DNA from 3 places in the Solibacillus sp. FSL W8-0474 genome. Region 2 is predicted to be linked to each of the others. Evidence: a T-box and tRNA genes for the amino acid it is inferred to sense, from the RefSeq annotation. Region 2 holds a T-box; the other regions hold tRNA genes.

Region 1 (10,642 bases), 1.3 Mb from region 2:
AAAATTCTGCAAAGTACGATAAACCAAAGCAAATAATCAAACCTGCACTCAATATTGATTCTGTAACTCTAAATTTCTTAAATGTACGGATAAAATGTGGAATAAACCATTTTGCAAGTACGATTAAAATTACAAAGAACAGTATTTTTTTCCCTATTAATAATCCAATATTCGTATCCGAACCTGCAAAGAAACTCATTGCAATGGCAATTAAAATTACGACTACTATATCATCCAATACAGCAGCGCCCAGTAACGTTGAACCTTCTTTACTATTTAACCAACCTAGTTCACGCATTGCTTGAACAGATATACTTACAGATGTAGCAGAAAGCAATAGTCCAATAAAAATAGATTCTCCTACAGACATTCCGTAGTATTGGGCTCCCGCGTAACCTAAAATAATCGGTAAAATAATACCGCCTAATGCAACAAATATCGCTGCCTTTTTATTTTTATTCATTTCCTGAAGATCTGTTTCAAGTCCTGCCAAAAACATTAATAATAAAACTCCAATTTGACTAAATACCGTTAATAATTCTGTATCGTGGATCCATCCAAGTAATGCCGGCCCTAGAATGATACCAACAATTATTTTTCCCAATACTGATGGTTGGCCTAACCTAGCAGCTAAGTGCCCTGCCAATTTTGTAGCAAATAAAATAATAACAATTTGTAAAATAAACATAAATTTCCCCTTTCAAATGCAAAAAAGACAAGGCGGTGCCGTAGCTGACTACGACTCCACCTTGTCTTGCATTTATTAAATTTATTGTTCCTGTTTATATATTAATATATTTACTAATTTAATTGCAAGTACTGATTATTTATTTTCCGTAAAAAATTACACATTTCGACAAAATTTTAATCACTGTAAAGCAAGCGCTCTATTTCAGTCGCATATATGTCTGCAACAAGTTGTGCCCCAGTACTATTAAGGTGTATACCATCTAACGTAAGATGTAGCCCTCGTTTTTTGGATTTTTTATCAATTTTTGAAGGTTTCTTATAAAAAAGAACGTCGGTCATAACACTCAATACTTTTGTGCTGATGTAATTCGAGCTATTCACTGCTGAAAGATGATTCAGGAAAGCTGTTTGGACATCTAGAAAACCAACATTTGTCTGTTTATGTGCAATGGATTGGATAAGGTGATTCAATTCTTTAATTTCATTATTGGGAGCATTATTAGTATTTTCACCAACTATAGTCGGGGTAACTGTTACGACATTATTTGACGATTCTATAACTAGCTCTAAGACTTTCTCATAGTAAGTCTGAAATTCATCATAATCTTTCGCAATCGGCTGCGCTTGAACGCTAAGCAGTTTTGAATAGACATCATTTACCCCAATCCATAGGAAAGAAAGATCATAATTATCCTCTAACTTTTTTTCTAAAAGGCGCGTATATAAACTTTTCACTGTTTCCCCTGGTTTACCAAGGTTAACAAAAGTGATATTTGGAAATTTATCTTCTAATATCGTATGAAAAGGCACCCCTGGACGACCTTCAGTTAAACTGTCACCGATTAATGCAATTTTCATTTTGTATCCCTCCCCTTAATACATTAGCTGTTTTTAGCGGCTCTTGTTCAAAGTTTTATCTTACCTATTCGTATTAGCCAATCCTTCTAATCAATTATATTCCATTTAACGGAAAATATAATTAACTTCCCTTTTCTATAACGTGGCACAATTCAATAAAACGCGAAAGAAGTTGAAAAAACGAATTGAATGTTATACCAAGGCGAAAAGCGTTAATCATCTATAATAAGTGCTCTATAATTATTAAGTATTTAATCCGTTATATTCGACATATGTTAATTTATGAAACGAATAAAAAAAACCTTTTAAGGTTAGAATACTCATAATTTATAAATCAATGTAAAAAGGATGATTATTAAATGAGTGTTATGGTACTAGACAACAAAAGAATTCTTCTAAAAGGAATTAATAGGTACGAGATAAATTCTGATGAACTGTATCATAGAAATGATACGGAAGAGGAACGTTTTTTTTTCATATTGCTTAATCAGGATGAACTTTGGAGTGAATATAGTTTCAAATATTTATATATTGAGATGCGTGATGGCAATTTATATAATTTTTATTCTGATAAAAAATTAGATTTTTTAATGAAACAAATGGCTGAATATTTTACAGAAATGGGCATTGATAGTGAAGTAGAAGACTGTATTTATGATCAAATTTCTAATAGTTATGATATTAGTGAAGAGTTAGAAGAGATACTTGAAGAAGACGAGGACCTAGAACAAGCTGTTGAAAGTTATGTAAGGATTAGAGATGCATTCACATTCATATTAGTTAATGAAGACATTTCAACTATAGCAAATAGATTAGATAATGCTTTTGGAGTGATATAAGCATTAAATCGATCTAAATAATGTTTGTTGTTCTTCATTAAAGATTTTGATTAAGTACGTTTTAAACGATCATTCGTACCTTCTTTTTGTAAACACAAAAAAACCCCTAACATTAAGTTAGAAGGTTAATTTTGCGTGGTCTAAACCACAAATTATATACGTCCCCAGTAGGATTCGAACCTACGACCGCACGCTTAGAAGGCGTGTGCTCTATCCAGCTGAGCTATGGAGACAACTGCTTCAATAACGTAATTGGTATTAAAGACAATTTTTATTATATGGTACATTAACTAGAAAGTCAACAATCAATTTCATAAAAATTATTATTCAACTAAAATAAAATTCACTTTCCAGGAGTAATTATAAAAAAGTGAAGCCCCCTTGATAAAAAGTGGACTTCGCTTCTTCAATCTAACGTTCAAAAAACATTTGATCGATTAAATTATTATTATCATCATAGCAATCTAAAGTAAAGTGTGTAGGAGTAATTGTTAGTGTAACAAAGGATTTTTCTTTAATGCCCCGAGGCTTTAATAAGCTACCTGGATTAATAAACAAAGTATCTTCTATATACTCCGCGGCTAACACATGTGAATGACCGAAGCACACTATTTGGGCACCAACTTCCTGAGCCCGATAGACTAACTTCATCGGAGAGTTTTTCACATCATATAAATGTCCATGTGTCACATACACACGGTCTCCATTTACTTGGAATAGAATCTCCTCTAAATAATTCGGATCATGGTCACAGTTACCTTTCACACGCTCAATTTCTTGCATCGATGGATGGGTATACGGTAATTCGCTATCGCCACAATGGATTATTTTATATGCGTCTGGATGGTAGCCCTTTACACGTTCAATGATATCCTCGTCACCATGTGTATCACTCATTATCAATAGCTTCATTTCGTAACCACATCCTTTCCATTTATATACATATTGTGACAGGAATGAATCAAAAATTCAATCGTTATTGCACAATTCTATTAACAGTTGTTTACAATGCAAGAAAAGTACTACTTATTTAAGAAATTCAGCTAACTGTAAAGCAAGCTTGCGAATCGCATTACCACGGTGTGATATAGCGCCTTTTTCTTCGGCTGAAAGTTCGGCCATATGCTTTTCTAAGGCAGGTACATAAAAAATCGGGTCATAACCAAAACCGTTAGTTCCCTTCTTCTCATGCGCAATCACACCTTCACATGTTCCAAATACTGTCTTCGTTTCTAAATTAGGACCTGCAATCGCCAACGCACAGCAAAAACGAGCTGTACGCTCATCTTCCGGTACATCTTTCATGTTTTCCAGTACTTTTACCATGTTCGCCTCATCGTCATGGTCTCCAGCATAGCGTGCAGAATAGACACCCGGTTCACCATTTAATGCATCAATAGCTAAACCGCTGTCATCTGCAATCACAATTTGACCTAATAGGTTGGCTAATGTCTCCGCCTTTAAAATCGCATTTTCTTCAAATGTTGTTCCTGTTTCTTCAATTTCCACATCTGGTGCTACATCAAACATTGTAACAACCTTATAGCCGAATGGTTCAAAGAGCGCTTCAAAGTCTTTTGCTTTACCTTTATTTTTCGTTGCAATGACTACCTGTTTCATTTTGGTTCCACCTTCCCAATCAGTTGTGCGATTTCACCTAAAGTATTTTTTTGAATAATAATCAATTCTGAGATTCCTGATTCGCCTAAATCAAGCAGTTCATTCAACTCTGAACGAGTAAATGTCGATTCCTCTCCAGTACCTTGTAATTCAACAAATTCGCCAGCACCTGTCATGATAATATTCATATCGACTTGGGCTGCTGAGTCCTCAATGTAGTTTAGATCCAATACTGCACCAATTTCAGCTAGTTTCCCTACACTTGTAGCAGCTAAGTAATCAGTCACAGGGAATTTTGCGAATGGTTTTTCAGCATCTAATTTGGCTATCGCTTGTGTCATCGCTACAAATGCTCCAGTAATCGAAGCTGTACGAGTTCCACCATCGGCTTGAATAACATCACAGTCAATCCAAACTGTTTTTTCGCCCAATGCCTCTAAGTCTACGACAGCACGCAATGCACGGCCGATTAAGCGTTGAATTTCCATTGTGCGACCACTTACCTTCCCTGCAGAGCTTTCACGGCGTGTGCGTTGCTCTGTAGCGCGTGGTAACATTGAATATTCAGCCGTAATCCAGCCTTTACCTTGTCCACGTAAAAAACCTGGTACTCTTTCTTCTATCGTAGCTGTACAAATTACTTTCGTTTGTCCAACCGTAATTAGTACCGAGCCTTCCGGATGCATTAAATAATTATTTTCAATTTGAACTGGACGTAATTCATTCACAGCTCGTAAGTCATGTCTAGTCATTCTTGACCTCCTCAATTTGTTCGCGCACTAATCTTAACACACTTTCAGAACGGTCAAAAGTGTAAACGCAAGACATAGAAGGAAAAAGGCCCAAATTAGACAAAATGCCTAATCTGAACCTTTAATTACTTTTCAAATGTAATTTTGCGTATATCCAGTTCATCATTCTCCAACCAACGTTCTGCAATGGAACGGAAAATCGGAACGGAACCGGAAGCATATAATATATGTTTTGGTGGTTCCTCATCTGTTCGCAACTGCCCTTTATAGCTTAAAATTGCTTCGACATCTTTGGCAGTTTCTTCAGCAGATGACAAAACATGAACATGTGGACCAACTGCTGCTTCAATTTGTTTTTGTAAAATAGGATAATGTGTACAGCCTAAAATGACTGTATCAAATCGCTCATCTTCCAATGGCTTTAATCCTTTTGCGACAAGATCATATGAAAACTGACCTTCATACTCGCCACTTTCAACAAGAGGAACAAATGTCGGACAGGCGAGTGGAATAATCGTTGCTTTTGTTGCTAACGATTTTACCGCCTGTTCATAAGCGCCACTTTTAATCGTGCCTTCTGTTGCGAGTACTACTACTTCATTACGCTTTGTCTTTTTTATTGCAGCTCGTGCCCCAGCATTAATTACACCTAGAACAGGAAATGGCATATGCTTTTGTAAACTTTCCAATGCAACGGCTGTCGCAGTATTACATGCTATGACAAGCATTTTCACATTTTTCTTTTCAAGTACTTTTGCCATTTGCCATGTAAAATTACGTACCTCTTGTTTCGTGCGAGGTCCATATGGACAGCGCGCCGTATCACCTATATAGTATATTGTTTCATTTGGCAATAGCTCCATAATCGCTTTTGCCACTGTTAAACCGCCAACTCCAGAATCGATTACACCAATTGGGGCATTCACTTGTACCGCCTCTATCCTATTTCATTAATAAATGTAGTTTTTGTAAAGTTCGTGATAATTGCTCGAATTCTTCTTCGTTAAATTCCTCTGTAATATCCCGTAAATAATCTTGACGCTTAAGAATCACTTCTTGAATAATTCGCTCGCCTTCGGATAAAAGATGAATACGTACAACACGGCGGTCATTTTCGTCACGCACACGTTGTACCAATTCATTTTTTTCCATCCGGTCTACTAAATCCGTCGTTGTCGAAAAAGCTAAATACATCTTCGTCGACAAGTCACCAATCGTCATATCACCAGATTCATGCAACCATTGCAATGCAATAAACTGCGGTGGGGTAATTGTATAATTGCTTAGTATTTCGCGACCTTTTTGTTTAATTAAGTGTGAAATATATCTTAATTCTTTTTCTAGGATTGCTACAGATTCAGAGCTATGTGTGCTGTGATCTTTCATCTACTCCATTCACTCCTCGATGCGTTTCATAGTTCTATTTTGAAGTTTTTTTTGTGAAATAGCAAGTCTTCAATCAGTATATTGACAATTCTTGAAGTCTTAACAGCTCCAGAATTGCTTGAGTACGACTTGATACACCCAGCTTTTGAATCGTATTGGAAATATGATTTCGAACAGTTTTCTCACTAATACCTAACTTTGCCGAGATTTCCCGAGTTGAATAGTCCTTTATTAAAAGCTCAAAAATTTCGCGTTCTCTTTTTGTTAACAGCGAACGATGCTGCGGACGATTCATTTTGCAACACCCTCCTATCTTCTTCCTTGTACATTATGTCGAATATACAAAGCAGGTGAGGGCATTTAACTATTTCCCGAGCAATAATTTTTTTTGGTCCTCTAATAAAGGGACACCTTTCCCCGTATTATGATTCAATTGTACAAGCGTTCCACGTGCTGTGTAGCATATTTCATCTTTTTTATTCGTCACCATATAATGCAAATCAAGTGATGATGTGCCGATTGATGCCGTTTTAACGAAAATTGTCAATTCCTCATCAAAAAACACTTCCTTCAAATAATCACATTGAATATCTGCTACTACAAACATACTTGTATCATCTGATCCTTCTATGAAATTAAAACCCATTGCTTTAAAGTACTCAATTCTTGCATACTCTAAATATGCAAACACTTTCGTATTATTTACATGACCATACATGTCTGTTTCCGAAAAGCGGACACGTACTTTTGTCGAAAAAGAAAATCCAGCCATCCACTCTTTCACATCTTGAATATATGTAGCTCGCATAAAAACATCCCCCTTTTTAAATAAATCATCATCCCCTGATAATGAATATGCATTCATTATAGCATAATTTGTAATTTCGTTTAAATACGAGAGCACGATAAAAGGAGTTATTCATACAGAAGTAAAAAAAAAGACTCCCACCAAAGCGGGAGTCTTTTAAATCTATTAGATTAGTCAACCATATGGTCAGAACCGAAGAAGTTCTTGAACATTTGAACTGTTGTTGCACGGTTAAGTGCAGCGATAGATGTTGTTAAAGGAATTCCTTTTGGACAAGCAGCTACACAGTTTTGAGAGTTACCACAGTTTGCAAGACCACCGTCGCCCATAATTGCTGCTAAACGCTCGTCTTTATTCATTGCACCAGTTGGGTGAGTGTTGAATAAACGAACTTGTGATAATGGTGCTGGACCCATGAATGAAGCTTTTTCAGACACGTTTGGACATGCTTCCATACAAACACCACAAGTCATACATTTAGATAGCTCATATGCCCATTGACGTTTACGCTCAGGCATACGTGGACCTTCACCTAAATCATAAGTACCATCGATTGGTACCCATGCTTTAACTTTCTTAAGTGCATTGAACATGCGCTCACGGTCTACTTGTAAGTCACGTACAACTGGGAAAGTTTTCATTGGCTCTAGGCGAATTGGTTGAGTTAATTTATCTACTAATGCTGAACAAGATTGTTGTGGACGTCCGTTAATAACCATTGAACATGCACCACAAACTTCTTCTAAACAGTTCATATCCCAAGTTACCGGTGTCGTTTTTTGACCGTCAGCAGTAACAGGGTATTTTTGAATATGCATTAGCGCAGAGATAACGTTCATACCTGGACGGTAAGGAACTTCAAACTTTTCAACGCGTGTAGCACCGTTCTCACTATCTTGACGAACGATTTCTAACTTAACTGTTCTTTCAGTATTTACTGTTTCCATTTTTTAGTTCCCCTTTCTACGCTGAGTAGTCGCGTTTACGTGGTGGAATTAACGAAACGTCTACTTCTGCATAAGAAATAATTGGTTCGCCCGTTGCAGGGTCGAACTTCGCCATAGTTGTTTTTAAGAAGTTTTCATCATCACGTTCTGGGAATTCTGGCTTATAGTGAGCACCACGAGATTCGTTACGTAATAATGCACCCTTAGTCATAACTTTAGCTAAATATAGCATGTTCTTTAACTGACGAGTGAAGTGGGCACCTTGATTCGACCATTTTTGAGTGTCGTTAATGTTGATGTTTTCCCAACGCTCTTGTAGCTCAGTTAATTTCGCATAAGTTTCTTCTAATTTTGCGTTCACACGTACAACAGTCATGTTGTCAGTCATCCACTCACCTAGCTCTTTATGAAGTAAGTAAGCGTTTTCTGTACCATCCATGTTTAAGATAGCTTCCCATTTTTCTGTTTCTTCTTGTACGCGGCGAGTGTAGATTTCTTCTGGTAAATCTTCAGCATGCTTTTGAAGTCCTTTAATGTACTTCACAGCATTTGGTCCCGCAACCATACCACCGTAAATTGCTGATAATAGTGAGTTAGCACCTAAACGGTTTGCACCGTGTTGTGAGTAATCACATTCACCCGCAGCAAATAATCCAGGGATTTCAGTCATTTGGTCATAGTCGACCCATAATCCACCCATTGAATAGTGAACTGCCGGGAAGATTTTCATCGGTAATTTACGTGGGTCATCCCCTACGAATTTCTCGTAGATTTCAATGATACCACCTAATTTAATATCTAATTCATGTGGATCTTTGTGGGATAGGTCTAAGTATACCATGTTTTCGCCATTAATACCCAGTTTTTGATTTACACACACATCAAAAATCTCACGTGTTGCGATATCACGTGGTACTAAGTTACCGTAAGCAGGGTATTTTTCTTCTAGGAAGTACCATGGCTTACCGTCTTTATAAGTCCAAACACGTCCACCTTCACCACGAGCAGATTCTGACATTAGACGGTTTTTGTCATCGCCAGGAATTGCAGTTGGGTGAATTTGAATCATCTCACCATTTGAATATGTTGCACCTTGTTGATAAACAATCGATGCAGCAGAACCTGTGTTAATAACAGAGTTCGTTGTTTTACCGAAGATAATACCAGGTCCACCAGTAGCCATAATAACTGCATCACCACGGAATGAACGGATTTCTTCGCTTTTTAGATCTTGTGCTACGATACCACGGCAAACGCCTTCATCATCAAGCACAGCACCAAGGAATTCCCAGTGCTCATATTTTGTAACTAAACCAGCAACTTCTTGTGCACGAACTTGCTCATCTAGTGCGTATAATAATTGTTGACCTGTTGTAGCACCTGAGAATGCTGTACGGTGCATTAACGTACCGCCGAAACGACGGAAATCAAGTAAACCTTCTGGCGTACGGTTGAACATTACACCCATACGGTCCATTAAGTGGATAATTCCAGGGGCTGCATCACACATACCCTTAACTGGTGGTTGGTTCGCTAAGAAGTCTCCACCGTAAACTGTATCGTCAAAGTGGATCCATGGAGAATCCCCTTCACCTTTTGTATTTACTGCTCCGTTAATTCCGCCTTGTGCACATACAGAGTGTGAACGTTTTACTGGAACTAACGAGAATAATTCAACTGCAGTACCAACTTCAGCTGCTTTAATCGTAGCCATTAAGCCTGCTAAACCGCCACCAACGACGATTACTTTACTCTTTGCCATGATTATTTCTCACTCCTCATCAATTGCTAATTACTTTTACTCATAATTCATCTGAACTGTCTTAATAACTGTATATTAGTGGTCAAGTTAAACTAAACAGCGAATGAAATGATAGCTGCAACACCTATGATTGCTAAAATTACGAAGAATAATAACGTAACATAAGTTGTAATCTGTTGAGATTTTTTAGACTGTGTAATACCCCAGCTCACTAAGAATGACCATAGACCGTTCGCTAAGTGGAATGCTGCTGATACGATACCGACAATATAGAATGCCAACATTAATGGGTTATCTACGATTTCTACCATCATATCAAAGTTAACTTCAGCGCCAAATGCTTTTTGAACACGCGTTTGGAAAATGTGCCATGCAATGAAGATTACAAGGAAGATTCCTGTGAAACGTTGTAAAGCAAACATCCAGTTACGGAATGTGCTGAAACGGCCCGTATTGTGTGTAGATGTAAATGCAATAAACACACCATAGAATCCGTGGAACATTAATGGAATATAAATAATAATCCATTCCATTGCTAACAATAACGAGTGCGGAACTAATTCCATCATACCTGTTGCGTTATTGTAAACCTCTTCACCACCAACTGCAGTGAAGTTCAAAGACAAGTGGAACACCAAGAACAACCCGACAGGAACTACACCTAATAACGAGTGTAAGCGGCGCCATAAAAATTCACGATCTTTCGACAAAACTGTTACCCCCCTTAGTACTTGAAATACACAAGTGCAACGCCTCAAATTTGTAAACGTTGTGTTATTGACTGCGCATTTCATCATGGTACAATATTATGACATGTCCATTGTACTCTCAACAGATACTAGCGTCAAGGTAACGAGGGATATTTTATAATCATTTTAAAGACGGATTTTTGCTATTTTAAGTCCAGTTTTTTCTACTTATAACTATTTTCTTCCTGAAAGAATGAAAATTATAAGAAAATTTATGAAAGAGGTTTTTAA
Region 2 (10,642 bases):
AACTTCTTTTGTTCATTTAATATTTGGACAGTTAAAGTAAACTCCCGCAGCATCACCAGCATTTTCATAGCAAAGATGTCATTTCCACGCTGAAGCTCAATGTGCAACTTTCTTAAATGATAGGCAAACTCAAAAACTATATCGAACTTTTTTATGTAAGGCTGTTCTAGCTTCTGAAAATTTTCGTGTTCCTCCAGCATTTTCGGCAGTACTTCCCCGTTACGATCGAATATTAATTTCCATAAAGGCGATTTTACGTTTAAAAATGAAGTTGGTAATACTGAAATATTCATCTCTAAACCGTTTTCGTAAAAAGGAATAAGTAAAAGAATTTGATCACTGAACTTGCCTTCTTTAATGAAAAATGACCCCATATTTTGTAGCTCAGTCTTTATTAAATCTTTCGCTACATCCACTTGTTCTGTAGTTGCTACCATTAAATCAATATCGGAAAATTGATCACTGTAGCCTATCGTTCCTGAACCTAGTTGAATAATTCCTTCTACCACGTTAATCGCCTGTATTTTTATAATAACGTCTTGAAAATACCGCTCTCTATCAGTTTCCATATACATATAGCTGTACTCCTATTTTAATTTTCAATTTCAACTGTTTGGAACGCCCTGAAAAATTTCCTGAACAAATTTGGCAAACTTTTCTTCTTCCTCGATACAAGGATGATGATTACTTTCACTAAACGTCGTCAAAGTCGCATTTGGTAATAATTCCGCAGCTTCCACTGCGTATTCGTATGGACATTGTGCATCATATAAGCCTCCATATATAAAGGCTTTTGTTTTGACATTCGGTAGTTGTGGTCGTAAATCAAACGTAGGCAACTCGTCATACGAAAAATAGTCCAATCTTTTCGATACTGTTTTTCCGCTGTTCGGACGGCTCACCATATTCTCAAAGCTTTGTTCTTTATATAAAGACATTAGTGCCCATTCTTTAGAGCCCGCTTGTCTTCGTTCCACTGTTGAAGCTGGATCTTTCAGCATGGCTAAAATTTCTAGAATTCTTTTATTGTTAGGGTTTTCCTTGCAATAAACGCTTCCAGGATGATGCATATAGTCAGAAGATGCACAAAGACCGCCAGCTACAATAAAATCCACACTTAACGGATGTAAAATGGCATATTTTAATGCAAGCATTCCTCCTGTTGAATGTCCGGCAAAGCCCCATGTCTTATGTCCGAGCGTTTTACGTATTGCCTCTAAATCTTCTACACTATCCTGCATGCTATAGTTAAATGCCGTTAAATCATCTGTTGATTTGCCACAGCCACGTAAATTCACTAAATATACTTTGTAAAATGGTACAAACATTTCAGCAAACCGGTTCCCATTAGCGTTGTACTCACTATATAAATGAGTTACACATAGCGGACTGCCTTCCCCCTTTGTAAAAACTTCGAAAACTCCATTCTCGGTATGTATTAACTGCTGTTCCCACATAATAATCCCCCTTGCGAATTTTAAATATTCAAATAAATTTTCGCATAGTTTTCCACCTTACACAATGCCAATTGGAAATTTTAACTATTTCTCCCTTCGCATTTCATAAGAAGAAGGGGTTGAGGCTTGGGCAAAACAAAAATACAATTTTTCTCCGCGGAGAAAAATTGTATTTTTTGGATATGCGGAAAATTGGTTTCCGTTCCGGGTACGCTTTCCGCGGGCACGGCCTGAGCCTGTAGTCTCAGGCATCGTGCTGTTCCCGCTGGAGTCGACCCTTCACTTCAACCAATTTTGATACAGCTTGTTTTTATTAAACATATTCTGCTCAATAAAAAAAGTTTTCTATTTATGCTCCAGCACCTCTTTACTTACATACTTTCCGGAGATTGCACCCCTAACAGTCTCATACCATCCTTCAAAACTGTCGCCACAGCAAAGCATAATACTAAACGGCTTTCCCTTTGGTCATCTTCAACTAATATTTTTGTATGAGCATAATATTTATTAAATACTCGTGCTAATTGCAGTACATATTTCGCCACTATGGAAGGATCCGCCTGCTCAAGGCTATCTGAAATAACCTGTGGATATTGCTGGAGCAGCAAAACGATTCCCCAAGCTGATTCCTCCAGCTCCTTTACCGTTACTGCTTCATTAAGCGTAAATTGAACTTTCTTTAAAATAGAACAAATACGAGCATGCGTATATTGCACATATGGCCCTGTTTCCCCTTCAAAATTCAACATTTGCTGTAATGAAAACTCAATATCGTTCAAGCGATAATTTTTTAAATCATTAAATATAACTGCACCAATTCCAACCTGCTTGGCAATCTCCTGCTTATTTCGTAAACTCGGATTTTTCTCTTCAATATTTTTAGAGGCCGTTTCTACTGCTTCCTTTAATACATCTTTTAGAAGAATCACTCTTCCTTTCCGTGTAGACATCTTTTTGCCGTCTTTAAGCATCATGCCAAATGGGACGTGCTGTAAATTTTTTGACCATGAATAGCCCATTTTCTCAATAACTTTAAATACTTGTTTAAAATGTAGTGTTTGTTCATTTCCTACTACATAATAGATTTTTGATGGCTTAAAGTTTGCCTGTCTATAAAAGGCAGCTGCTAAATCCCGTGTTGCATATAATGTGGCCCCATCTTGCTTCGTAATTAAGCAAGGAGGCATATCTTTTAGAAGGACGACATTCGCACCATCCGATTGTGTTAGTAACTGTTTATCTTTTAATTCATCGACAATTGCCTGCATTTTGTCATTATAAAAAGCTTCTCCTTCATATGCATCAAATTGAATATTAAGTTGGTCATAAATTTGCATAAACTCCTTTAAAGAAGCGTGTTTAAACCAATTCCATAATTCTAGTGCGCTTTGTTCATTTTCTTCCAGTGCTTTAAAGGCGGCTCTTGCTTGATTATTTAAATCTTCACACTTTTCCGCTTCGTCATGGAACTTTACATATAACTTTAAAAGTTCCTCAATCGGTGCAGCTTCCACTTGTTCTTTTTTGCCCCATAGTCGGTATGCGACAATTAACTTTCCGAATTGTGTACCCCAATCACCTAAATGATTGACACGTATCACTTCATAGCCATTTTTCTCCGCAATGTTTGCAAGTGCATTCCCAATAACGGTAGAACGTAAATGTCCCATTGAAAATGGCTTGGCAATGTTAGGTGATGAAAAATCGATTACAATATTTTCATTGTTACCTTGTTTTTGACCATACGTTTCCTTTACTAATGCAATTTCTCCTAATACCTCTTTTGTTACTTTTAGTTTATTTACAAATAAATTAATATAGCCGCCAACAACTTGAACCTTTTGAATAAATAGATCGTTGATGTTGCTACTTATTTCTTCTGCAATGACATTCGGTGATTTTTTGAATTTCTTTGCCAATGTAAAGCATGGAAACGCGACATCTCCTAGGTGTTCATACTTTGGTTTTTCTAATAACGTTTCGATTTCATTTAATGTGAAATCATGTTCTACTGCCTGCAGTAAAATTTCCGCAATTTTTCTGTTCATCAGCTATTCCCCTCCAATATAAAAAGCCCTCGTCTCCAATATTAGAGACGAGAGCGAGGAATCCCGTGGTACCACTCTAGTTGCCACAATTTGTGACCACTTTCCATTGCTAACGAGGTGACTCCCCGGCTTCCCTACTTCATTTCAGGTTGCTTCTCCAAAGTGCGTTTCATTTACATATTTTGCACCAGGCTTTCACCTTCCCCGGCTCGCTAATCAAAATTTATGTAAATTACTGTCTTTTTCATCGAATTTAATTTATAGAATTATATCCATTAACTTAATGCGGTGTCAATCCAAATTTGTACTATTCAGATTAATAAACACCTCAAGGGAATGGTACAATGATCCATCCAAGTAAAAATATACTAAAGAAGAATATTGTTAAAAACAGAATAATCCCTAATGCCCATACACCTAAAAAACGTGATTTCTTTGAAAAGATGGCCGGCCAAGCAAATATAAAGCCAATTCCTAAAATAAGGCTGAAATACTCAAATAAAATAGAATCATTTGTTAGCATACTTATATTTAGTAATAATAATGTGAAAAGCCCACTAGCAACCGAAATCCATCCTGCAATTACCGGTATTTGCAGCTTCTTTAATTTGTCCAGTTCCATAATTTCACCTCACCTAACTTAATTTTACGGATTAAGTTTATATCCTCTAGTTTTTCAATTTCATTTTTGGGTCCTGTTACAACTACCCCATAGGTTTTAATCCCGTTTTTATTAATGTAGTCAATTCGCTCAGCCAGTTCTAAATTTTTATGGCTCGATATCTTTGTAGCTAAGTCCTCATATTGCACAATATAGTTTAATATATCAATAAACACCTGCTCATTACTGTAAGCATCTCTAAAAGGTGACCAAGTCGTATTATCGACCTGTACGGGATAACCGATTGGTGATACGACATCGCCATCTTTACTCAGATTTTTCTCCTCTACACCCGTATCAACTGCCGCCCAAACAACATCTACATTTGGAAAGCTGCTTCGGATTTCATCGACTGTATGCAAGTCATGGAAGGAAATATACGCTTCCACAACCGTTTCATCCGGCAAACCTCTTAAAACTTCCCACTCCCTCCACGTATCTACCTCAGATTGATTTTTAGGATGTGTGAGCCACGGACTTGTTTCATTTGGGTTTTTCCTTTGGACACGCTCCAATTGGGAACTCACTTCTTTTTTCGTTAAATTTCCTAGTGTATAGCGCATATCGTAATTATTAACTTTATAATCTTCCTTCCCTATACGCTTATACTGGTCAAACTCCAGCTGCATTGAAAATGGGAAAAATTCCATATCAAATTCTATTTCCTCAAGAGATGTATTCGGCTCCGTCACATATAAAGTCTGACTCGTTACATCCATTAAAGTTGTCGATTTTGTACCAAATGCGTAATAAAGAAAAGTAAAAATATAGCTGACAGGAAGAATCATTAAAATAATGGTAATCGTACCTACCATCAAATTCATTTTAGAAAGTGAAACAGAACGTCTCATCTGTTGATTTAGCTTTTGTTGCTGCGAATCGGACAATTGCTGTTTTTTTGAGTTCGCAATTAATTTTTCATACTCATCCATTTTTAATGCCCCCCTTTTCGATAATAGATCTCATTTTTTTTCGCCCTCTTAACAAATGACTTTTTAGCGTATTAAGCTTCAAGTCCAAAATTTCCGCTGCCTGTTCATTCGTACAATCCTGCACATCACACAACAAAATCGCCTGCTTTTCAATTGGTGTCAATTGGTCCAATAAATTTAAAAGAGTTGTAAAACTGTCCTCCTGCATATAAATCGTCTCAGGTGTTGCATGATCGATTCGTACAATCTCCTCATATGGCTCACTACGTTTTTCTTTTCGGCAATAATCGATATACGTGTAATATGCGACTTTAAAGAGCCAAGGTTTGAGTTCTTTAATTGGCTGAGCAAGTAATGTTACATGGGCTTTATAAAATGTATCCTGCAATAAATCCTCAGCCGTCTGCGTATGGCGGCAAAGAGAGAATAAATAATTATATAAATCTTTTACATACAACGAATAGATTTGTTCCAGCTTCATTACTTCCCACCTTTCACCCTATCCTCGATTAAATGCACTATAAAGTTGCAGTTTATTGTAAAAATATTTCTATTAATTTAATTAACCGGTAAATTCACCCATATTATGAGCACTGAAAAATCAAGAAAATTACTCGTACGATATTCTCAGTGAATCTGATGCGAATATTGAAACGACTTAACTAAAAGAGAAAAAATAGGTAAAGAAATAAGGGAAGATTTTACCGTTATTTAAATGATGTTGCTCATTTTTGGATAAATAAGGGAACGTTTTACCGTTATTTTAAATAAAATCACGAAATCTCATGTTTTTTAGTCCAATAAAGGAATTCCCTTCCCTTATTTTCACTATTTTTTACTTTATTTTTTAAATAAGGGAAAATCATTCCTCTATTTACCTCATTAAACAATTCAATCTCCCGAGAAGCGCTCGTCCAACTTAGTTAATTCAAAGTTACACACTACATTAAAATTAATAATCGACTAATACTAGGTAAAAATAAATAAAAATGGGTCATCACCATAACATGGGGTTGCTTTTCTAATAAAATTTCACTTGATTGATTGGTGGGCTACGGCAAGACAGCGCTAAAGCCACGTGAAGTGTCTTTATCACTGCCTTTATTGCCGTTTGCGAGGCCCACCAATCTCAAAATTTTGCCCTCGTTATAAAGTGAAGTAAAAAACACCCAATCAAGCCGCTTGCGCTATCGCGAGGCGGCGGAGAGCGGAAATTCTCTATTTTATATCTTCATTTTTTGCAGAAATCATTTATCCCAAGTAGAGTGACACGGAGCGGAGGGTGAGCCGCCAAAATACTTGCTTCAACGAAAAGAGTTGTGCGAAGTGTAGGGGCAGACTCCTTGGCGATTAAGCGTGCGCGGAAAATAGTTGCTCCTGTCGCTGCCGCTTTTGTCGCAAAGCTTTTGAAAAAAGCTTTGGAGCCACGCCGCCCGGAAAGCCTGCCCCGGAACGTAGTACAACGGACGCGAGCTTCAAAAACACTTGCTTCAACGCGTTTTCCCCGTAGCGTAGCAGAACGGACTTAATTAAAAATATTATTTTTCAATTTTGTCATCCCCAACTTATGGTGATGAACCATAAAAATGGAATCAAAAATCCTCATCTATGATAATAACAAATTTTTTCCCATGCAAAAGGTCTCAAGAGACAAACTCTCGAGACCATTAGCAGGAATAAGTTGGTTTAAGTTCATTGATTCGAATTGATAACTAATCATGGTAGATAGTTTATTTCACTTTATTTAAAGTGACGAATAAGTTGATTGTAATGGAGGGACCGTGACTCCACCGGGAACAGCACGCGCGGAAGATCCACTAAATTGTGCCTGCCGTTGTAGGCACAATTTAGTTAGCTGGAGCCGTGCCCGGGGAAAGCATCGGTCCCGGAATGGAAATCAACAGTTCAAGGTTAATGTAAATTTTAAACAACACTTTTTAAGAATTCATCTAAAATCTCAGGGCACCCTCCAAAAAAGAAGGCACCCTTAAATCAGCTTTATATCATAATAAATCCTCTATCTAATTAAAGGAATCCCCAGTATCTCCTCATTATGTGTCCCTGTCTTCACACCGATTGCTTTATAAGTTGCTTTAAAAATATCGGACTTAATCGGACAGGCCATTTGCTTTTGTGTAGTACCATCCGGCTTTGCCACATCTACAAACATTTCACGTTCTACGAAAAGTGGATGATTTACTGCTTCTTCAAAGCTTAAAATCGGCTCTACACAAGCATCTACTTGCGTGAAAATCGTTTGCCATTCATTAAACGTCTTCTGTAAAAATACTTGTTGCAGCTGCTTTTTTAACTTCACATCATCAGCTGGTTTAAAACTCATCGCCAATGGAAGCAAATCCGGACGGTCAATCGCCTCGCATAACTGCTTTCTGAATTTCGGCTCGAGACTGCCAACAGAAATGTGGCGGCCATCCATCGTTTCATAATAGCCATAAAACGAGCCACCATTTAACAACAGTTCTTCACGCTGAAGTGGTTTTCCTTGTACTAAGTAATCCTGTGCAAATAACGCATTTAACGTTAAAGCACAATCCGTCATGCTAATATCAAGATGTTGCCCGACTCCAGTACAGTTCCGGTAAATGACAGACGATAAAATGCCGATTACAGCATGCAATGACCCACCTGCCAAATCAGCCAACTGAATGCCTAAATTTGCAGGGCCACCTTCTTTTGTCCCAGAATAACCTTGGATACCCGACATCGACACATAGTTAATATCATGTCCAGCCCGATCGCGGTATGGACCTGTCTGGCCGTAACCGGTAATGGAACAATAAATTAACCTTGGATTCACTTCTTTAAGCACTTCGTAACCTAGACCAAGGCGTGTCATAACACCTGGTCGGAATTGTTCAACGACAATATCGTATTCCTTTACAAGTTCTTTTAACGAAGCAATTATTTCCGGCGATTTCAAATCAACAGCAATTGATTTTTTAGAACGCTGTAAATAATCATCTTTGTCCCATTGCTTTCCTTCTAGTGGTTTCGTGACGTGCAAAACTTCTGCTCCGAGATCCGCTAACATCATTGTTGCAAACGGACCAGGCAGCATTGAGGAGAAATCCAATATTTTTAATCCTTGTAAAAGCATAGTACTATCATCCTTTCATTATCCGAGTCATTTTGAGTTCCACTAAAAAGCAGGGCCGTAATGAAAGGTTAACTTTCAAAACGGCCGCACATTTGTTATAGCTATTGATTTGTTACAGGCTTTAAAAAATTGGGAGGGCGTTTTTCAAAGAATGCACGTATGCCTTCTTCTACCTCACCAGTTGTAAATGTTTTTGCAAAAGCTTCTCGTTCAACTAATAACCCTTGTTCTAACGATAATTCCTCGGCAGCTAAAATACTTTCTTTTATTAGCCCAATAGCGCCTACTGCACTTTGAGCTAAAGTTGTCGCTAATGAGATCGCTTTTTCTTCTACCTCTTCCGGTGATACCGCTTCTGTAATTAAGCCAATCGCTGCCGCTTGTTCCGCCTTTAAACGTTTGCTTAAATACATTAACTCCCGCGCTTTCGCTCCACCTACTAATCTCGTCATACGCTGCGTCCCACCAGCACCCGGTAACAGACCTAAAGACGCTTCTGTTAATCCAATTGTGCCCTGACCCATTATACGAAAATCACAAGCTAGCACGAATTCACAGCCACCACCTAAAGCATGACCGTTAATTGCAGCAATAGTCGGGACTTTCAACGCTTCTAAACGATTGAAAATATCCTGTACATGTTTCGAGCTTTCCGCAATATCTACACTTTCTTTTGTGCTTCCCATTGAGCCTAAATCGGCACCTGCAATAAAGATTTTCGGATTCGCTGATTTAAACACCATCGCACGGAATGCCTGATTATTTTCTACTTCTTCTAGCAGTTGCAGTAAATCACGTTGAATTCCTGCACTTAATGTATTGGCTGGCGGATTATTAATCGTTACGACATGTACACCATAGTCCAGCTCTTCTATCGTCATTGTTTCAAGGTTCATCTGTTTTCCTCCTTACCTCGGGGCCATACGAATTGCTCCGTCGAGTCGAATCGTTTCACCGTTTAACATTGGATTTTCAAAAATAGCTTTTACTAAATGAGCAAATTCAGTAGCATCACCTAAACGTTGTGGGAAAGGAACTTGCTTGCCTAAAGCATCTTTTAGTTCCTGTGGTGCTCTCCCCATTAACGGTGTATTGAAAATCCCCGGTGCAATCGTCATGACACGAATGCCATAGCTTGCTAAATCCCTTGCTATCGGTAAAGTCATCCCTACAATCCCGCTTTTCGACGCAGAATAAGCAGCCTGGCCGATTTGCCCATCGAATGCAGCTACAGAAGCAGTGTTAACAATGACACCGCGCTCTCCATCATCATTCGTTTCATTTGTCATCATGGCAGCTGCGGCTAAACGAATCACATTAAATGTTCCAACTAAATTAACTTGTATAATAAAGTTAAATTCATCTAACGGAAACACGCCTTTTCTACCGACAACACGTGTTGATGTACCAAGCCCAGCACAGTTGACAACACCTTGAATAGAGCCGTATTTTTCTACCGCGCCATTAATCGCCCGTTGTACATCTTCTTCGTTCACAACGTTCGTTTTAAAAAATAGGCCATTCAATTCGTCTGCGATTGCTTGACCCTTTTCTTCATTTAAGTCCAATATAACAGGATAACCGCCTGCAGCCGCGACTGTGCGTGCAGTAGCTTCACCTAATCCCGATCCACCACCGGTAATGATAATTGCCTTTTGGTCAAAATTCATTCTTTATCCACTCCTCGTTCCTGTTCAATAATTAACCCATTCGTCATTGCTTGGCCTACGCTAATCGCGATTAGTCCATAACGACATTATCTGCGTTCTAGTTCATGTACTGAAGCTGTAGCTAAACTATATGAACCCCAACCAAGTAGTTTTAATTAGGAAGTACATTTTTATCTAAATCTTTTAAAGCCGTTTTCAGGATTTTACCTGTTCCGGATTTCGGGATTTCTTCGATAAAGCTTACATAATCCGGTACTTTGTATTCGGCTAACTTTTCTTTGCAGTAGTCTCGAACTGCTTCTTCTGTTAGCTCGGCGTCCTTCGATACGACATAGGCAACCGTTTTTTCACCGAATACCGGGTCGGGCCTTCCGATGACAGAGCATTCTACTATAGCCGGGTGCTGATATAAAAGTTCTTCTAATTCTCTAGGGTAAATATTAAATCCGCCTCGAATAATAATGTCTTTTTTACGGTCTACAATGAAGTGATAGCCTTCCTCATCACGGTACGCCAAGTCACCTGTATACAACCAGCCATCTTTAATCGCATTCGCTGTCTCATCCGGTTTTTTGTAGTAGCCCTTCATCATGTTCGGACCTCTAAATAGGATTTCTCCTACTTCATGATTTACAACCTCATTACCTTCAGGATCTACCAATTTCAAATCAATTCCCGGTAACGGCATACCTACAGAATTGACTTTCTTCGGTAAGCTTCGATGCGTTGTCATAAGCATCACCGTACTTTCTGTTA
Region 3 (10,642 bases), 1.9 Mb from region 2:
GATAAAATTTGTAAAAAAGTTGGCGAAGAGGCAACAGAGGTAGTAATCGGGGCGAAAAACCGTGACAAAGAAGAAGTGAAATGGGAATCTGCCGACCTTCTTTATCACTTACTTGTGTTACTTCAAGAACAAAAAGTGGATGTATATGAAGTGCTTGATGTGCTACAAAAAAGACATGAAGGTAAGAAGCAATAATCAGAAGAGAAATTCCGTTGTTTGCAAACATGATTTAAGTACATATTTGCTACATATGCTATAATGGAAAGAATTGATTAAGGGACGACACTTGTGCGTTCCTTATTTCTTTGTTTATTTCTCAGTGGTTGTCAAAAGGCTACTGAACGAAATAAAAGCTTCGGAAAGATGTCAACTTCCTGTTAGAGGATGATAATGATGCCGAGGCGTATTTTACTACAATTGAGCATACGATACACTTCGTATTGAATTATATAAAGGTATTGAACGGAAATGACTCGGAGGAATTTTATTGGAAAATAAACGTTTAAAAGCAAATGCATCAAATGTCGTGTCGTTTGTTCCGAATGGGGATTATTATTATAGCGTAGCATTAAAAGCAATTGAGCGGGATGAAATGGATAAAGCCTATAAGTTTATTAAGCGCGCAGCAGATTTAAGTCCGGATGACGCGCACGTGTTATTGCAATATGGCATTTTAGAAATGGAATTGCAAAACTTTGAACACGCCTATGAATTGATCCATACCGCTTATAGTTTAGAGCCGGATGAATCTGAGATTATATTTATGATGGCAGAAGTTTCAGGCTGTATCGGACATATTGCTGATGCACAAAAGTACGCAGCCCGCTATTTGGAAATGGAACCTAATGGTGCTTACATAGAGGATGCTTCTGAAATATTGGAATTTGTCGACTATGTAGGTGAAGAGATAGATGATATGGACGAATTTGAAGGGGCAAAGCATGTAGCGCAGGAAAAAGCTCGTCGTCACATGGAACAAGGGGATTTCCAAGCTGCAATTGAAATGTTGGAGCAAATTATTGAGGAATACCCGGATTTGTGGAATGCGTACAATAACTTGGCGTTAGCCTATTTTTATGTTGGCGATGCTGAACAGGCGCGCGCACTTTTATATAAAGTGTTGCGTGAAAACACGGGGAATCTCCATGCAATGTGTAACTTAGCGGTGTTTGCCTATTATGAGAGAAACACAGAAGAGCTTGAGAATCTCCTTTCAATATTAAAGAAAATCCAACCTTTTGAATGGGATAATCGCTATAAGCTAGGTGCAACATTGGCATTGATCGGTCAATATGATGAAGCGTATAAATGGCTGCGTTCAATGAGTAAAAAGGGATATGAAGGGGATCCAGGCTTTTATTTTTGGCTTGCCCAATCAGCCTACTTTACAGGACATGAAGCAGTAGCCAATGAATCATGGAAATTGCTGATTCAGTTGGACCCTTCAAAAGAAGGTATGGAGCCATGGAAAAGTAATGAAGGAACGATTTTCGGTAACTCGGCTGAAAATCATCGGGAATTCATTATTCGCCAATTATCGGATGAGCATGAATCAAGCCGGTTATTCGGACTTTTTCTATTAAAGCGTTCTGCGTATAAGCAGGAGATTGTAGCACATCCTACTATTTTAAATGTTGCTAGTTTTTCGGACTTGGAAAAACTATGTCTGGCCTATGCCCTTGAATATGATTTCGATAAAAAAAGTAATGAGGAAAAGCACTTTTTACGTTTTATGGAAGTGGCGGAACTTATAACAGAAAAAAATGAATCGATTTCACTTGAAGTAGCACAAATATTAAGCACGTGGTTTGCACTAGGCGAAATCGCTTTCCAGCAAGGGTATGCGTTTAAAAATAGTGCTGCATTGGCTGCTGCGGTTGAATATTCATATAACATCGCACTTGAAAAAAAGATAACGAAAAAGGCGATTGCAGGCAAATACGGTATTACAACTGCGACATTAACGAAGTATAGTGATGAATTGTACGAATTCATACCGGCTGACTTTGAATAGGGCAGTATATTTGTATTTATCCAAGCAATCTTATACGATAAAAATATCGTAATGGTATACGCAAGAGGAGGATCAACATGTCTGAAGAAAAAATTTATGATGTAGTAATTATCGGAGCAGGTCCGGCAGGTATGACGGCTGCGGTTTATGCATCACGCGCAAACTTAGCAACATTAATGATTGAACGTGGTATTCCTGGTGGTCAAATGGCTAGTACTGAAGAAGTGGAAAACTACCCAGGTTTCGATACAATTTTAGGACCAGAGCTATCTACAAAAATGTTCGAGCACGCGAAAAAGTTCGGTGCAGAATATGCTTACGGTGATGTTTCCGAAGTAATCGATGGTGAAGAATATAAAATTATCGTTTCAGGTAAAAAACAATACAAAACACGTACAATAATTATTACAACAGGTGCAGAATATAAAAAATTAGGCATTCCAGGTGAAACAGAGCTTGGAGGTCGTGGTGTAAGTTATTGTGCTGTATGTGATGGTGCATTCTTTAAACAAAAGAACCTAATTGTAATCGGTGGGGGCGACTCAGCTGTTGAAGAAGGTATTTATTTAACACGCTTCGCAGACAAAGTAACAATTGTTCACCGCCGTGATAAATTACGTGCTCAAAAGATTATACAAGATCGTGCATTTGCCAATGAAAAAATTGATTTCATCTGGAATACACAAGTGAAGGAAATTCATGAAGTGGACGGCAAAGTAGGGAAAGTAACATTAGTTTCAACGGTTGATGGCACTGAAAAGGAAATGCAGGCAGATGGTGTATTCGTATATGTGGGCACGCTTCCATTGACAGCTCCTTTTGCTTCACTGAATATTTTAAATGAAGCAGGCTACATTTTAACAAATGAAAAAATGGAAACAGCTATTCCGGGTATTTATGCAGCGGGTGATGTCCGTGAGAAAATGCTGCGCCAAATTGTAACAGCTACTGGCGATGGCAGTATTGCTGCACAATCAGCCCAACATTACATCGAAGAAATAAAAGAAAAAATAAATCAATAAATCCTTAACATAAATGTAATCATATCGTTACAAAATAAGGGTATACTAAAAGTAGAATTTGTTTTAACCCCCTTATATTTTTATCCTTAGGTTGTTTCAAGCGCGATCTGCGCTGAAACAACCTCTTTTTGTGCGGAATTATAGATACTCAGCCCTCAATCCTTTATTTACTAATGGGACAAATGGTACGAGTACTTTTACGTAATGCCTGGGACAAGGTATAATAGAAATATAAGCATTAGGAAAAGAAATTTAGCGTACAATAGCGTGAGAGGCTATCTGTACTTTATGTGGATTATCTTGAAAGTCATAAATTGATATCCACAAATGAAAGAATTGAGGTGATTACGTATGCAGCGTATTACAAATTTACTTGCAATAAAAGATGGCAAAGTGCTGTTGCTCCAAAAACCGAGAAGAGGTTGGTTTGTTGCACCCGGCGGCAAAATGGAGCTTGGGGAATCCATCTATGAATCAGCTGTTCGTGAATTTCAGGAAGAAACGAATTTAAAACCTAAAAACGTTCATTTAAAAGGTATTTATACTATGGTTATAAAAAATGGAGATACAGTCGTAGATGAATGGATGCTCTATACATTTATTGCAACAGATGTAGAAGGAACACCGTTTGTGGAAACACGTGAAGGCATTTTGGACTGGTATCCAATAGAGCAATTAAACGACCTTCCGATGGCAGCAGGTGACCGCACAAATTTATTATTTGCAACAGCAAGCCAAGGAATGCAATATGGTACATTTGAATATACAGAGGATTTTGAGCTATTAAGTGAAACCATTCAACACTCGATAGAACAAAACTAGAGGAGATGAAACAAGTGGGTAGTTCGAGCTTTACACATGAGTTAGTTATTATTACAGGAATGTCAGGGGCGGGCAAAACGGTCGCAGTTCAAAGCTTTGAAGATTTAGGCTATTACTGTGTTGATAATTTACCACCGGAACTTTTGACTACTTTTTTAGCACTAATGAAAGATTCCGAAAAGAAAATTTCACGTATCGCGGTCGTAATGGATTTACGTGGGAGAGAATTTTTTGGGTCGTTAATTGAATCGCTCGATGCGTTAATGAATGAAGAGGACATTTTACTCCGGATTTTATTTTTAGAGTCCGACGATGCCACTTTAGTTCGACGTTATAAAGAATCTCGTCGTTCACACCCACTTGCAACACAAGGCTTACCATTGGAAGGAATTCAACAGGAACGGGAATTACTTTCTGAGGTAAAAGGCCGTGCAAAAACAATTGTAAACACATCTAAGTTGAAACCCCGGGAATTACGCGAACGCATTGCACAGGAATTTTCAAATATGAGCAGCCCGACTTTTTCACTTAATATTATGTCATTTGGCTTTAAGCATGGCTTACCGATCGATGCCGATTTAGTGTTTGATGTACGTTTCTTGAAAAATCCTTATTATGTTGAGGAATTGCGTCATAAAACCGGTCTTCAGACAGAGGTTTCTTCCTATGTGCTTGCAACAGAAGAAACACAGCAGCTCATTGCCAAGTTAACGGACTTGTTTACGTTTATGATTCCGCATTATCGCAGTGAAGGAAAGTCGCAGTTAGTAATCGCATTTGGCTGTACAGGTGGACAACATCGCTCGGTAACGCTCGCTGAATACTTTGGCAAACTGTTAGCAAAAAATGATCAAGTCATCATTTCACATAGAGATATCAATCATAGAAAGGATTGATTAAATGAAGAAAAAGAGAACACGTATCGTCGTAATCGGTGGGGGCACGGGGCTTTCTACGATATTACGAGGTTTAAAACAGCATCCTTTTGATATTACAGCCATCGTTACGGTAGCAGATGACGGTGGCTCTTCTGGGCGTTTACGAGATGACTATGATATTCCGCCTCCAGGGGATGTCCGGAATGTGATTGCAGCATTGTCGGATGTAGAGCCTTTAGTTGAGCAAATGTTTCAATACCGCTTTTCGCAATCCAATGACCTTGACGGACATTCTTTAGGCAATTTAATGCTAACAGCTTTAACGGAAATTACAGGTGATTTTAACCATGCCATTGCAGAAATGAGTAAAGTTCTGAATGTGCACGGAAAAGTCATTCCTGCTGCAAATAAAAAAGTGACATTACATGCTGAATTAATGGATGGTTCAGACGTTATCGGGGAATCGAAAATCCCGTCTGGCCATGCACCAATTAAGCGTGTGTATTTAGAGCCGAGCAATTTAAAACCGTTGCCAGCTGCTGTTCACGCAATTGAACGCGCGGATTTTATTTTGATTGGACCAGGCAGTCTTTATACGAGCATCATTCCGAACTTATTAGTTAAAGGAATTGGCCAGGCGGTAATTCGAGCAAAAGGTGAGAAAATCTATATTGCTAATTTAATGACCCAGCAAGGTGAGACAGGTCAATATACAGCCTCACAGCATATCGAGGCCATTCATGCGCATGTAGGCGAACCGTTCATTCAATCGATACTGATTAATGAAAAAGAGCTTCCGTCGTCAGTTTATGAAAACTATCGTGAAGAAAATGCCGAGCCCGTAAAATTTGATATAGATAGAATAAAAGAGATGGGCATTAATATTATTCAAAAGGAAATTGCACTTATCCAAAATGGGACAGTACGTCATGATGCGAGTAATTTAGCGGATTGGCTGTGTGAATATACAATACTAAAACAACAAACAATGAAGTAATATTACTTGTAATCACTACATAGTTTGCTAGGAAAGGGGGAGCACATAATGTCATTTGCATCTGAAACAAAAAAGGAACTGACACAGGTTGAAGCGGATGACAGTTGTTTGAAGGCTGAAGTGTCCGCCCTTATACGAATGAATGGTTCGTTAAGCTTTGCGAATCGTCAAATAAGCTTAGATGTTCAAACAGAGAATGCAGCTATAGCACGTCGACTATATATCATTGTAAAAAGGCTCTATCCATATAATGTAGAGCTTCTTGTGCGAAAAAAAATGCGCCTGAAAAAGAATAATGTGTACATATGCCGTGTTCGGGAAGGTGCCCGTGAAATATTGGATGATTTAGAAATTGTATCGAATTCTTTTGAATTTAATCATACGATTTCAAAATCGATCATTCCGCGAAACAGTGAGCGCCGTGCCTATTTACGTGGGGCATTTTTAGCAGGCGGATCAGTTAATAACCCGGAGACTTCCTCTTATCATTTGGAAATCTATTCTTTATATAAGGAGCACGGGGAAGCGTTGGCACAGCTGATGAATCGTTATGATCTCAATGCAAAAACAATCGAACGAAAAAAAGGCTATGTCACTTATTTAAAAGAAGCAGAAAAAATTTCGGATTTTATGAATTTAGTCGGTGCTGTACAGGCAATGCTGAAGTTTGAAGATGTACGAATCATAAGAGATATGCGTAACAGTGTAAATCGTATCGTCAACTGTGAAACGGCTAACTTAAATAAAACAATTGGCGCGGCACTGCGGCAAGTTGAAAATATCCGGTATATTGATAATGCAGTGGGACTTGATCAGTTACCCGAAAAACTACGAGAAATTGCCCGTCTTCGAGTCGAATATCAGGATGTTACATTAAAAGAGCTTGGTGAGATGGTATCAACAGGCGTTGTAAGTAAATCAGGCGTTAATCATCGTTTACGTAAAATTGATGATATAGCGGAGGCCCTCAGACGTGGTGAAAAAATTTAGTGGCATTGGCTACGTAGAATTTTGGAATGAAACTTACGATTTAAGTACATTTATGCTAATGTATAGGTAATAATGGTAACGATTTCATGTGTACCGGAATCTATTATTGTTCTTTTCGAATAATTCCGATAAGATAGATAAAAGTAGCGATGAACGGTTGTGAAAGGGAGTATATCAAGATGATCGAAAAACAAGTAGAAGTAAAGCTGAAATCTGGCTTACAGGCAAGACAAGCTGCATTATTTGTACAAGAAGCAAATCGTTTTAAAGCAGACGTTTTTTTACAAAAGGATACGAAAAAAGTAAATGCAAAGTCGATCATGGGGATTATGAGCTTAGCAGTGGCTAAAGGTACAGTTGTCACATTATGTGCTGATGGTCACGATGAAGAAAAAGCCATTAATGCTCTCCAGCTTTTAATCGAAAAAGCAAACTAACTTGAAAAGCACAACCAATTCACAGGATGAACGGGTTGTGCTTTATTTTTTTGGGGGAGTGGCGATTAAATGAAGGAGAGTGACGAATAAGCTTACCTTTTTGGCGATTATCGTTATTGAAATGGCGAATAAATTTACACTTTTGGCTATTAAAATAGAGCGAGTGGCGAATAAAATGATGCATTAAAAAAAGCACACAGGATTAACTCCTGCATGCTTCATGTTACATTATTTATTTAATTGGTTACGCTCATAGATTTTGTCGATAAGACCATAATCTAATGCTTGCTTTGCAGTCATGAAGTTATCACGATCTGTGTCGCGCGCTAATGTTTCGTATTCTTGGCCAGTGTTCTCAGCCATGATGCGGTTTAATTTTTCGCGTAAATGTAAAATACGTTTTGCTGCGATTTCGATTTCAGTTGCTTGACCTTGTGCACCGCCAAGTGGTTGGTGAATCATTACTTCTGCATTCGGTAATGCAATTCGCTTACCTTTTGCGCCAGCAGAAAGTAAGAAAGCACCCATTGATGCTGCCATACCGATACAAATTGTTGAAACATCCGGCTTGATGAAGTTCATCGTATCGTAAATAGCCATACCCGATGTGATAGAACCACCTGGTGAGTTGATGTATAGGTAGATATCTTTATCTGGATCTTCTGCTTCTAAAAATAGTAGCTGTGCAACGATTGAGTTTGCTACGTTGTCATCGATTCCGCTACCTAATAAGATGATGCGGTCTTTTAATAAACGTGAATAAATGTCATATGCACGTTCCCCGCGATTTGTTTGTTCAATAACTGTAGGAATTAAGTTCATTGAATAATCCTCCCTTTGTTAAAGCTTTTATTCGCATTCTTATGCTGAAAAATGGAAATCATTTCAGCTGTAAACCTATCATACACGTATTAGTCAGTTATGGTCAAATATAAACTCTGACTTTTGCTATTGAAAATCTGGCGTACCATCTGTATAATGGGAAAAGTTGAACATATACTTATTTTACTTATTAATATGTCCTCGTGGTGTAATGGATAACACTTCAGATTCCGGTTCTGAGGCTGGGGGTTCGATTCCCTCCGAGGGCGTCTTTTTTTTTTGCGAATAATTAAGTATTAGCGTTCTTTAATAGGATGATAAGCATTCTAATTCCATTATTTAACATTCGTTTTAGGCACTATACTATAAATTTCCGAATTCTGTATAATTTAAACGCACTTTTAAAAAATATTTAAATTCTTTAAATGAAATTTATAATTTAGACTTGAAAAAAGAGAAGATAATTAGTAAATTATTAAAGGTTATGTTCAAGCGATACTATATTATCATGTCCAATAGGACGCCATTTTACTGTTTTCATATACTTTTCTATATCAATTGTAGAAAAATAGCATAATCGTTATTGTTCTACAATGGAGAATGGATTTTTTGGTAGGATAGAAGGAATCACTGTACCGATTCCTTTTATCCTTCGTTCATTCTTAAATCAAGACTACTTTCGGGATTGCCGTGAAGTAGTCTTTTTTTATACCCTAGTTTAGGGTTTATCACCTTAAATTGAGGATGATAAATAATGAGATAAATAGCGGAACGAATTTCCGTTATTTCGAAAATAACGGAAGAGATTTCCCTTATTGGTCTAAAAAACATGGAATTTCGGAATTTTATTTAAAATAACGGTAAAACGTTCCCTTATTTATTCAAAAAATGAGCTACAGCATTCAAATAACGGTAAAATCTTCCCTTATTTTAGGGGGCACTGGCAACCGCATGTTATGGTAATGAACCCAAATTTTTTAAAAGAGAGAATAAATATACAGTGTTCATCGTATAAAGAAGATTAAAAAACAAGAATGATATAATAATTTAATGAATAAATATTAAAAGATATGCAGATTTCTTATCAATTTTGTTATAAAAATTCATCATACTGCAATAATAATCAATTTTTTAAAAATTAAATGTTGTATATTAATTGGGGAATTAATATAATTGAACAAGATATTAATTAAAAAATTAAAAACTCCAGGAGGATATTTATAATGAACGCTAGAAAATTACTTAAATGGGCAGCCCCTTTAGCAGCAGCTTCAATGATTTTAACAGCATGTGGAACAGATGATAAAACATCGTCTACAGGGGATAAAGAATATACAAAAATCGTAGCAGGTACAGAAGCGACATATGCTCCTTTTGAGTATTTAGATGATAAAGGAAATGTAGTAGGTTTAGATGCTGATATTTTAGCAGCAATTGGTGAAGAGATGGGTATCGAAACAGAAGTTAAAAATGTTGGCTGGGACTCAATGATGAGCCAAGTGACAAATGGTGAGATCGATATGGGTGCAGCAGCCATTACGATTACAGATGAGCGTAAGCAATCATATGATTTCACAGATCCATACTATGAGGCGACATTATTAATCGTGACAAAAGAAGATTCTTCAATTGAATCTTTAGAGGATATTAAAGACAAAAAAATCTCTGTACAGATTAATACAACAGGTCACAAAGCAGCACAAGACTTACAAGGCGTTTCAAGTTCAAAAATTTTAGCATATGAAAACTTTTCAATTGCACTAACAGAAGTATTAACAGGTGCTTCAGATGCGGCGATCGGTGATAATGCGGTTATTTTAGAATACTTAGAGAAAAATCCGGATTCTGGTTTAAAAGCGATTGAAGACGATTCATTTGAAAAAGATTACTTTGGTTTCATGGTGAAAAAAGGGAATACAGAGCTATTAAATATTTTAAATGAAGGTCTGGACAAAATTAAGGCTAACGGAAAATTAGCTGAAATTACAGGTACAGAAATCGAATAAGCTATTTTTAATTTATTGGAGGGTTTCAGATGGAGTTTTTTGATTTTTTCCGTTGGGAAATTATCTGGAACTACCGTGAGCTATATGCAAAAGGACTTTGGGCGACCATTGTTCTAACCGCATGTGGTTATATTGGTGGTATCATTTTCGGTCTACTATTAGGGTTAGGCCAAGTTTCGAAAAAGAAATTGATTTACTGGCCGGCTAAATTTTATGTAGACGTATTCCGTGGTACACCATTGCTAGTGCAATTATTATTAATTCACTTAGCTGTTATTCCAACTATTTTTGGTTCATCACAAGGTTGGTGGGTATCGGGTATCGTAGGATTAATTTTAAATAGCGCGGCATACAATGCGGAAATTTTCCGTGCAGGGATTCAATCAATCGACAAAGGGCAAATGGAAGCAGCAAGGTCATTAGGTTTAACGCATAGTCAGGCGATGCGCAAAGTTATTTTACCTCAAGCATTCCGTCGTATGATTCCACCACTGGGGAATGAGTTTATTGCCTTATTAAAAGATTCATCTCTTGTAACGGTTATTGCCGGTGCAGAAATATTATACGTGAGTAAAGTCGTTGCCGGAACGTATCAGCGTTTCTGGGAGCCATATTTATTTGCAGCGTTCTTATATCTTGTATTAACGTACGCCG

What was found. A T-box is a leader RNA that pairs with one kind of tRNA and senses whether it is charged. The one in region 2 lies ahead of argS (arginine--tRNA ligase), so its partner is inferred to be a tRNA-Arg.
Positions count from the first base shown of each region.
Region 1: it has a tRNA-Arg gene. The T-box ahead of argS (arginine--tRNA ligase) is inferred to sense a tRNA for this amino acid. The anticodon was not compared.
Region 3: it has a tRNA-Arg gene. The T-box ahead of argS (arginine--tRNA ligase) is inferred to sense a tRNA for this amino acid. The anticodon was not compared.

Region 1 covers NZ_JBBOQJ010000001.1:2,752,463-2,763,104, forward strand. The annotation lists gene NYE67_RS13930 (cation:proton antiporter) at 1-688, opposite strand, end outside; gene NYE67_RS13935 (SGNH/GDSL hydrolase family protein) at 865-1,548, opposite strand; gene NYE67_RS13940 (DNA polymerase III subunit alpha) at 1,908-2,387, shown strand; tRNA gene NYE67_RS13945 (tRNA-Arg) at 2,547-2,620, opposite strand; gene NYE67_RS13950 (metallophosphoesterase family protein) at 2,799-3,299, opposite strand; gene NYE67_RS13955 (XTP/dITP diphosphatase) at 3,414-4,007, opposite strand; gene rph (ribonuclease PH) at 4,004-4,759, opposite strand; gene racE (glutamate racemase) at 4,885-5,685, opposite strand; gene NYE67_RS13970 (MarR family winged helix-turn-helix transcriptional regulator) at 5,702-6,145, opposite strand; gene NYE67_RS13975 (helix-turn-helix domain-containing protein) at 6,219-6,440, opposite strand; gene NYE67_RS13980 (acyl-CoA thioesterase) at 6,510-6,953, opposite strand; gene sdhB (succinate dehydrogenase iron-sulfur subunit) at 7,124-7,900, opposite strand; gene sdhA (succinate dehydrogenase flavoprotein subunit) at 7,917-9,662, opposite strand; gene NYE67_RS13995 (succinate dehydrogenase cytochrome b558 subunit) at 9,755-10,372, opposite strand.
Region 2 covers NZ_JBBOQJ010000001.1:1,465,557-1,476,198, reverse strand. The annotation lists gene NYE67_RS07215 (hypothetical protein) at 1-575, opposite strand, end outside; gene NYE67_RS07210 (alpha/beta fold hydrolase) at 606-1,457, opposite strand; gene argS (arginine--tRNA ligase) at 1,829-3,505, opposite strand; T-box leader at 3,546-3,762, opposite strand; gene NYE67_RS07200 (hypothetical protein) at 3,834-4,127, opposite strand; gene NYE67_RS07195 (anti-sigma factor) at 4,109-5,098, opposite strand; gene NYE67_RS07190 (sigma-70 family RNA polymerase sigma factor) at 5,091-5,579, opposite strand; gene NYE67_RS07185 (CaiB/BaiF CoA transferase family protein) at 7,116-8,216, opposite strand; gene NYE67_RS07180 (enoyl-CoA hydratase/isomerase family protein) at 8,318-9,112, opposite strand; gene NYE67_RS07175 (3-hydroxyacyl-CoA dehydrogenase) at 9,125-9,886, opposite strand; gene NYE67_RS07170 (class I adenylate-forming enzyme family protein) at 10,038-10,642, opposite strand, start outside.
Region 3 covers NZ_JBBOQJ010000001.1:3,340,631-3,351,272, reverse strand. The annotation lists gene hisIE (bifunctional phosphoribosyl-AMP cyclohydrolase/phosphoribosyl-ATP diphosphatase HisIE) at 1-195, shown strand, start outside; gene NYE67_RS16990 (tetratricopeptide repeat protein) at 488-2,014, shown strand; gene trxB (thioredoxin-disulfide reductase) at 2,092-3,036, shown strand; gene NYE67_RS16980 (NUDIX hydrolase) at 3,388-3,858, shown strand; gene rapZ (RNase adapter RapZ) at 3,864-4,754, shown strand; gene NYE67_RS16970 (gluconeogenesis factor YvcK family protein) at 4,759-5,733, shown strand; gene whiA (DNA-binding protein WhiA) at 5,782-6,723, shown strand; gene NYE67_RS16960 (HPr family phosphocarrier protein) at 6,903-7,160, shown strand; gene clpP (ATP-dependent Clp endopeptidase proteolytic subunit ClpP) at 7,389-7,982, opposite strand; tRNA gene NYE67_RS16950 (tRNA-Arg) at 8,180-8,251, shown strand; gene NYE67_RS16945 (basic amino acid ABC transporter substrate-binding protein) at 9,206-9,988, shown strand; gene NYE67_RS16940 (amino acid ABC transporter permease) at 10,018-10,642, shown strand, end outside.